Regions from separate parts of the Methylomonas sp. PHL2-19 genome, predicted to be linked through region 1. Evidence: predicted binding sites of a transcription regulator. Region 1 holds the regulator's gene; the other holds the start of a gene.

Region 1 (4,333 bases):
AGGGTTTCGATACCCAAAGACAGTGGTGTTACGTCCAACAACAATACGTCTTTAACATCGCCGCCCAATACGCCGGCTTGAATCGCCGCACCCAAGGCTACCGCTTCATCAGGGTTAACGTCTTTACGCGGCTCTTTACCGAACAGTTCTTTGACGAAGGCTTGCACTTTCGGCATGCGGGTTTGACCGCCCACCAGAATTACGTCGTTGATTTTAGAAGTCGAAATACCGGCGTCCTTAATCGCTTGCAAGCAAGGGCCTTTGGTTCTTTCGATCAACTCGTCAACCAGCGACTCCAGTTTGGCGCGGGTCAGTTTCACGTTCAAATGTTTCGGACCGGATGCGTCGGCGGTGATGTACGGCAGATTGATGTCGGTTTGCTCAGCTGAGGACAATTCAATTTTGGCTTTTTCTGCCGCTTCTTTCAGACGTTGCAACGCCAATGGATCGTTGTGCAGATCGATGCCACTGTCGCGTTTAAATTCGCCGGCCAGGAAGTCGATGATGCGCAAATCAAAGTCTTCACCGCCCAAGAAGGTATCACCGTTGGTGGCCAATACTTCGAACTGGTGCTCGCCTTCGATTTCAGCAATTTCGATGATGGAAATATCGAAGGTACCGCCGCCCAAGTCATAGACCGCGATGGTGGTGTCACCTTTGGGTTTGTCCATACCAAACGCCAGCGCAGCCGCAGTCGGCTCGTTGATGATGCGTTTGACATCCAGACCGGCGATGCGGCCGGCGTCTTTGGTCGCTTGACGTTGTGAATCGTTAAAGTAAGCCGGTACGGTGATAACCGCTTCGGTGACTTCTTCGCCCAAGAAGGCTTCTGCGTCTTTTTTCAGCTTCATCAACACCCGCGATGACACTTCGGGCGGCGCCATTTTTTTACCGTGGCATTCCACCCAAGCGTCGCCGTTGTTGGCTTCCATAATTTTGTAAGGCACCATTTTGATGTCTTTTTGTACCGCGTCTTCTTTAAAGCGGCGGCCGATCAAGCGTTTGATCGCGAACAAAGTATTCTCAGGGTTGGTAACCGCCTGACGTTTGGCGGACTGGCCGACCAATACTTCGTTGTCGCCGGTGAAGGCGATGATGGAAGGCGTGGTGCGCGCGCCTTCGCTGTTTTCGATAACCCGCGCGGTGCCGTTTTCCAGGACTGCGACGCAGGAGTTGGTGGTTCCTAAATCGATGCCGATCATTTTGCCCATTGATATTCTCCAGACTTGAATTGGTAATAAATTAAAAAGTTGTTAGCGATATGCGGTTGATCGTCTTAATTTCAAGCCTGCTCATCGATTTTTGCGCTATCGGCAGGTTTGTCCTCGGCTTTCGCCACCACCACCATGGCAGGGCGCAATAAACGGCCGTTCAACACATAGCCTTTTTGGAAGACGTTTAATACGGTATTGGGTTGGGCGGTGGCACTTGGCTGCATGACCATCGCCTGGTGCAATTCCGGATTGAATGCTTGACCGATGGGGTCGACGGTTTCGATATTAAATTTGGCAAATACCGACTCGAATTGCTTGATGGTCAATTCACTGCCTTCGCGTAGTTTCACTATCTCCGGGCTATCGCCGGTTGCCGCTTGCAGGCCTAATTCCAAACTATCCAGAACACTCAGCAGTTCTTTCGCAAATTTGGCCAGACCGTATTTGCGTTCGTCGTCCAAGTCTTTTTGCACGCGCTTTTTTAAATTTTCCATCTCGGCCATCGTGCGGATGGCTTTATCCAGATTCGCAGCAGCTTGTTGCTGGGCCTGCTCCAATTGTTCCTGCAAGGCTTCCACAGTGACTGGGGCGGCACCAGAGGCTTCGGTTGACTGTTCGTCGGCGTCGATTGGCTTGGTCTGTTCCAAAACTTCGGCGATCAAATCGCTATCCGATTGGGGTTCGTGGCTCGATTGCTGATGACTCATTACTTACTCCATGGTTCTAAATTTTTTAGTTGGCCTAACGATAGGGCCATTTATTTGGGATTCAAGGCCGCGCCCAATAATTTTGCCGTCACATCCACGAACGGAATCACTTTTTCATACGCCATTCGGGTGGGGCCGATCACGCCCAACACCCCCACCACTTCGTCATTCACCGAATAAGGCGCCGTCACCAGGCTGCAATGATCGAATGCGCTATAGCCGGACTCTTCACCGATAAAAATCTGCACGCCTTCGGCCTGTAGACACTGATCCAATAAATGAATGACGCCGCGCTTTTGGCTAAAAGCTTCGAACAACTGTTTGAGTCGTTCCATATCCGACAACTCGGAAAAGCCCATTAGATTGGTTTCGCCGCTCAACACATAGTCGTCGTTGGGTTGTTCGCTGAAGGTGAGCTGCGCCATGTTCACCGCGTCCATCATGCCTTGATTGACCTGCCGCTGATCGAGCTCCATCTCCCGCACCACCAAATCGCGAATTTTCGCCAAGCTGCGGCCGGAATAAACCGAATTCAAATAGTTGGCTGCCTGTTGTAATTCCGCAGGACTGAATTGCTTGTGGGTATGAATGATTTTATTGTGCACTTCCTGGTCGTCGGTGACGAAAATCACCAACACCCGGGTATTGGACATAGGCAGAAATTCGATGTGCCGCAAGGTGACGCTTTCTCTGCGCGGCAAAGTCACCACGCCGGCCATCCGCGTTACGTCGGACAATAATTTGGAAGCCTTATTCAACACGTCACTGGCTTTATCCGCCTCCCCTTTCAGGCCATGTTGCAGTTGATCCAATTCGCTGGATGCCAGCGGCTTGACGGTTAACAAACTGTCGACAAATAAACGATAGCCGCTCACGGTCGGGACTCTGCCGGCGGATGTGTGCGGGGAATGGATCAAACCCATCTCTTCCAGATCCGCCATCACATTGCGAATGCTGGCGGGGCTCAGCTTTAACTGCGGATCTTTAGATAACAAACGCGAACCAACAGGCTGGCCGTCCTGGATATAACGCTCAACCAAGGTTTTTAATAAATACAGCGATCTTTCGTTTAAATCTTGTCCGCCAGCCACGTCATCCCCCAAATTCCGTTAGCACTCGATATTGGTGAGTGCCAGACAGCAAAGCTATCAGTTGGGTCCGGCCTTGTCAACGGCTTGAACAGGTTATGAATAAACTAAGCGCAGCCAGCACAATCAAGGGCTGGGATTGAATATCCGAAGCCCCCGTGTCGTGGAGAACGGATCGATGGGCAGTTTGTTCCGGAATTACGATTTTTAGATGTATCTTCGATATTGCCCAACAACCGGCAATAAAAAACCCTGCAAGTCTGGGACTTGCAGGGTTCTAATTCGATCTAGCGTTTGCTTATCCGGACTGTATGGCAGGAACGCAAACGGCCAATAAACCGCAACCGCCAGTGGTCTCAAGCCCCCATTTGGGAGAAAGACAACACATAGTAGCTATAGTAGGCAACGACAAAAAACAACAATACATTCAAAAACTTTTCTACTCTACTGTACTGTTCTTGTTGATATTTTTTACCATTTTTTATTCTCATTTTGTCCTCCTGTCGCATGAGTCATCCAAAAATTCAAAACCGGTTAATTGATTGGCGGTAGCTGATTAACGGCTCATACTGTTGCCGATCCAGGCGCCGGCGGCGGCACCGATGCCGGCTCCCAACGGATCGCCTCTACTCATCTCGTAACCCGCCGCACTGCCTAACGCGCCACCTACCAAGCCCTGAGTGGAGCGTTGGTCGTATCGGTCGTAGCGCGGCGCGGGCGGCGGTGCCGGGACGTACTGCGTAACCCTCCCCGGTACATACACCCGCTCGACCTCGACGTACCGGTCATGGTGGTGATGTTTGTGATGACCTCGCCCATGCCCGTCAGCGATGGCTATTGGCGAAACCAACAAACTCATTACAACGACACTTGCCACTCTAAACATAAATCCCCTTGATCGAGAATAATTCATCTATGAGTTGATTCTAGAGAGCAATGTTTAAGTCTTGATTAGGAAAAGATTAAGAACAGATGAAGACAGCAAAGCCGGCGCTTACATTGCCAATTTTTGTGAACTGTGCACGCTAAGCGAGGACTATAAACTACCAATAGCCATTACTCCGGATACTCGCAAACCGAATATCCGGAGCAGATTGCGCCGGAGGCGACAGTCACGCACATTAAAAGCTGTAAGACACTTCCCCGTAAACGGTGCGGCCGGCTTGTTGGTAAAAAGAGGAATATTCCCGATCCAACAGATTATTCACCGAAAACGACAGATCGATATTTTTCGTCGCTTGATAAGCAATACGGGTATCGACCAGAAAATAAGGGTCGTAACTCCCTGGGACGCCGGCCCTTTGATCCAGATTTTGGTCGTTCG
Region 2 (4,333 bases), 2.0 Mb from region 1:
CATGCCGCCCATACCGCCCATGCCGCCCATATCAGGCATTGCAGGGGCTTTGCTGTCGGATGGTGCATCGGCAATCATCACTTCGGTGGTGATCATCAGGCCAGCAACCGATGCGGCGTTTTGCAAGGCAGAACGGGTCACTTTCGCAGGGTCCAAAATACCCATGGCGATCATGTCGCCGTATTCGCCGGTAGCAGCGTTGTAACCGAAGTTACCGGTGCCTTTTTTCACTTCATTCAGAACCACAGACGCTTCATCACCGGCGTTGCTGACGATTTGACGCAAAGGCTCTTCCATAGCACGGCGCAGGATGCTGATACCTACATCTTGGTCGTGGTTGATGCCTTTCAGGCCGTCCAGGGCAGACAGTGCACGGATCAGCGCGGTACCGCCACCGGCAACCACACCCTCTTCAACCGCGGCGCGAGTTGAATGCAGCGCGTCTTCAACGCGGGCTTTCTTCTCTTTCATTTCCACTTCGGTCGCAGCGCCGACTTTGATCACCGCGACACCGCCAGCCAGTTTGGCCAGACGCTCTTGCAATTTCTCACGGTCGTAATCGGAAGTCGCATCATCAGCTTGAGCGCGAATTTGCGCGACGCGGCCTTTGATTTGATCTTCGTTGCCGGCACCGTCGATGATGGTGGTGTTTTCTTTGTTGATTTGGACACGTTTGGCAGTACCCAATTGGCTGATGTCGGCTTTTTCCAAAGACAGACCTACTTCTTCAGAAATGACTACACCGCCGGTCAACACCGCGATGTCTTCCAGCATGGCTTTACGACGGTCACCAAAACCAGGCGCTTTAACGGCAGCCACTTTAACGATACCGCGCATGTTGTTGACAACCAGCGTTGCCAAGGCTTCGCCTTCAACGTCTTCCGCGATGATCAACAAAGAACGGCCGGATTTAGCCACGCCTTCCAAAATAGGCAACATTTCGCGAATGTTGGAGATTTTTTTGTCATACAACAGCACGAAAGGATCGTCCAATTCGACGCTCATGCTTTCTTGTTTGTTGATGAAGTATGGAGACAAATAGCCGCGGTCGAATTGCATACCTTCTACAACGTCCAGCTCGTTGTTCAGGCCGGTGCCTTCTTCAACGGTGATGACGCCTTCTTTACCGACTTTTTCCATCGCTTCGGCAATGATCGCACCGACTGATTCGTCGGAGTTAGCCGAGATGGTACCTACTTGCGCGATCGCTTTGCTGTCGCTGCAAGGCGTAGCCGCTTTTTCGATCGCCGCAACCGCTGTGGTGACTGCCAAATCAATGCCGCGTTTCAGGTCCATTGGGTTCATGCCCGCTGCGACTGATTTCAAACCTTCGTTAACGATGGCTTGCGCCAGAACGGTCGCAGTCGTAGTACCGTCGCCAGCTACGTCAGAAGTTTTTGAAGCCACTTCTTTGACCATTTGCGCGCCCATGTTTTCGAATTTGTCTTTCAATTCGATTTCTTTGGCTACCGATACACCGTCTTTGGTGATGGTTGGAGCGCCGAAGCTTTTATCCAATACAGCGTTGCGGCCTTTTGGACCCAAAGTCACTTTTACTGCATTTGCCAGAACGTTAACGCCTGCCACCATCAGTGCACGCGCGTCGCCACCAAATTTTACGTCTTTTGCTGCCATTTCTTATTCCTGAGATATTGGTTAAATTGAAAAAGAGTGTGTCGAACGAGTTGGGCTTAACCCAAAACACCCATGATGTCTTCTTCGCGCATGACGATGTATTGCTCGCCATCGACTTTAACTTCGGTGCCGGAATATTTGCCGAACAACACGCGGTCGCCAACTTTAACTTCCAGGGCACGTACTTGGCCGTTGTCTAACGGTTTACCTGAACCTACTGCCAACACTTCGCCTTCGCTAGGTTTTTCAGCAGCTGAACCCGGCAACACGATGCCGCCTGCGGTTTTGGTTTCTTCCTCAACACGTTTTACGACAATACGGTCATGTAACGGACGAATTTTCATCAATGTCTCCTTAATGTAGATAAAGTTAAAGGTTAAAAACTGTGTAAAGCGATTTAAAAAACAGCTACCCCTTACGGAGGAAGCGAGCTTTTAAGCGGCCTCAGTTTTATTAGCACTCTCTAGCAACGAGTGCTAATAATATCCGGCTTTTGCACTCTGTCAAGCTCTTTGGCATCATCTGCGCCTTACCCAAGCCATACACACTATGAACGACGAACAATTACTCCGTTACAGCCGGCAAATCATGCTGCCGCAAATCGATATTGCCGGTCAGCAAAAATTGCTCGATGCCAAAGTATTAATCGTCGGTGCCGGCGGTTTGGGCTCGCCTGCCTCAATGTACCTGGCTTCGGCCGGTGTCGGCCAGATCACCGTCTACGACGACGACCAAGTCGATTTGACCAATTTGCAACGCCAGATTGCTCACTACACCAGCGATATAGGGTTGGATAAAGTTATTTCAACCCAACAGACTTTGGAAAAAATTAATCCGGGCGTAAAAGTATTGGCTCGCAAACAGCGATTAGCCGGCGAACAGCTACTTGCAGAAGTGGCTGACGCCGACGTAGTGCTGGACTGTAGCGATAATTTCACCACCCGCTTTGCCATCAATAAGGCTTGCGTAGACCAACAAACCCCATTGGTATCCGGCGCGGCGATCCGCTTTGAGGGTCAAGTCAGCGTATTTACCCCAGGGTTAAACGATAGCCCGTGCTATAACTGTCTTTATCAAAGCGATGGCGAGGAATTGCAAAATTGCGCCCGCAACGGCGTGATTGCGCCGATCACCGGCATCGTCGGCAGCATACAGGCCTTGGAAACGATAAAGCTGATAGTCAACACCGGCAGCACATTAACGGGCCGCTTACTGTTGCTGGATGGACTGAGTATGGAATGGCACAGCATGCGCTTGAAGAAAAACCCACATTGCCCGAGCTGTGGCGAGAAATAAGCCAATCCGCATAAAAAAGCCGGGCTAATCCCGGCTTTCTATTGCTGGCAAATAAGACGTAATTAATTTTTTCCCAGTTTGCCTTTAACCATCAGAATGGCTTTGCTGACATTTCTCAATAGCGCCGAATCGCTATCGCCGTGCGGCTCGATGTCGCCGAACGGTTCGCCATTCTTCATGGTGTACATGTAAATGAAATACCCCAACGGTGCGAAAGCGAAGATGGCAATAATCAACATCAACACCACTAATTCGATAACTCCGCCCATATATACCTCCAACTATTTGTTTTTATTTTAATTTAGAATGAGGCCATAGACCTCGGGCATGGACTATAACCCCATCCCTTTTAGGGAACAAGCACAAAGTATTCTTTGTCAACTTATGGTTTTAACCTCAGGCTAATTTAGCCTTGGGGCAACTACGCCAACGCCATTTTCAACTATCAATCTGAGCATATGGACCATTACCCTAAAGCCAACTGGCACAGCCAAACGCCGGAAACCGTATTAACGCATTTCGGCGTAGAGCTGGGTCAAGGCCTGAGCAGCGAGGAAGCGCAAAAACGCCGAGCGACTAGCGGCGCCAACCGCCTGACCGCTCGCCGCGGCAAAGGCCCTTTGCTTTTGCTATTGGCGCAATTTCATCAGCCCTTGATCTACATCCTGCTGTTTTCCGCGGCCACCACCGCTTTTTTAGAGGAATGGACCGACAGTAGCGTCATCTTCGGTGTGGTCATTATCAATGCGGTGATCGGCTTCGTTCAGGAAGCGAACGCGCTGAAAGCCATTAACGCCCTGGCTCAGACCTTGAATATCAGCAGCAACGTCCTGCGTGACGGCCAGCGCCGAAGTATTGCTGCTGCCGAGTTAGTTCCCGGCGATTTGGTATTCCTGCAATCCGGCGACAAGGTGCCTGCCGATCTGCGCCTCTTGCAAAGCCGCGAACTGAAAATCGACGAATCCGCGCTAACCGGCGAATCAGTGCCGGTGGAAAAACAGGCACAAACGCTGCCAGCAGGCACTTTATTGGCTGATCGCGCCAATATGGCGTATTCCTCGACGCTGGTCAGTTACGGCAGCGCACTGGCCGTAGTGGTCAGTACCGGCGATAACACCGAGATTGGCCGCATCAACAAGCTGATCGGCAGCGCCGAACCGCTGGAAACGCCGCTAACGCTAAAAATGAGCCAATTCAGTCAATTGTTGCTCTGGGTGATCGTCGGCTGCGCGGCCATTACCTTTGCGGTCGGCGTCTGGCGCGGTGAAACCATGCTGGACATGTTCATGGCCTCCGTGGCACTGGCAGTCGGCGCCATCCCGGAAGGTCTGCCCGCGGCGCTGACGATTACGCTGGCTATCGGCGTCTCGCGTATGGCCAAACGCAACGCCATCATCCGCAA

Evidence for each region. Region 1 encodes HrcA, which represses chaperone genes, less so after heat shock. Its sites were predicted from a motif close to TNTTAGCACTCNNNNNNNNNGAGTGCTAANA; they were not measured.
Region 2: a site for HrcA is predicted at 2,087-2,117, ahead of groES (co-chaperone GroES). Genes of this name have one in related genera too.

The regions. Positions count from the first base shown of each region.
Region 1 covers NZ_CP196839.1:1,849,734-1,854,066, reverse strand. Annotated here, with positions in the region: gene dnaK (molecular chaperone DnaK) at 1-1,211, opposite strand, end outside; gene grpE (nucleotide exchange factor GrpE) at 1,283-1,921, opposite strand; gene hrcA (heat-inducible transcriptional repressor HrcA) at 1,972-3,012, opposite strand; gene ACR02O_RS08800 (hypothetical protein) at 3,366-3,500, opposite strand; gene ACR02O_RS08795 (glycine zipper 2TM domain-containing protein) at 3,566-3,868, opposite strand; gene ACR02O_RS08790 (TonB-dependent receptor) at 4,131-4,333, opposite strand, start outside.
Region 2 covers NZ_CP196839.1:4,862,719-4,867,051, forward strand. Annotated here, with positions in the region: gene groL (chaperonin GroEL) at 1-1,635, opposite strand, end outside; gene groES (co-chaperone GroES) at 1,692-1,979, opposite strand; gene ACR02O_RS22400 (HesA/MoeB/ThiF family protein) at 2,185-2,931, shown strand; gene ACR02O_RS22405 (hypothetical protein) at 2,994-3,200, opposite strand; gene ACR02O_RS22410 (cation-transporting P-type ATPase) at 3,390-4,333, shown strand, end outside.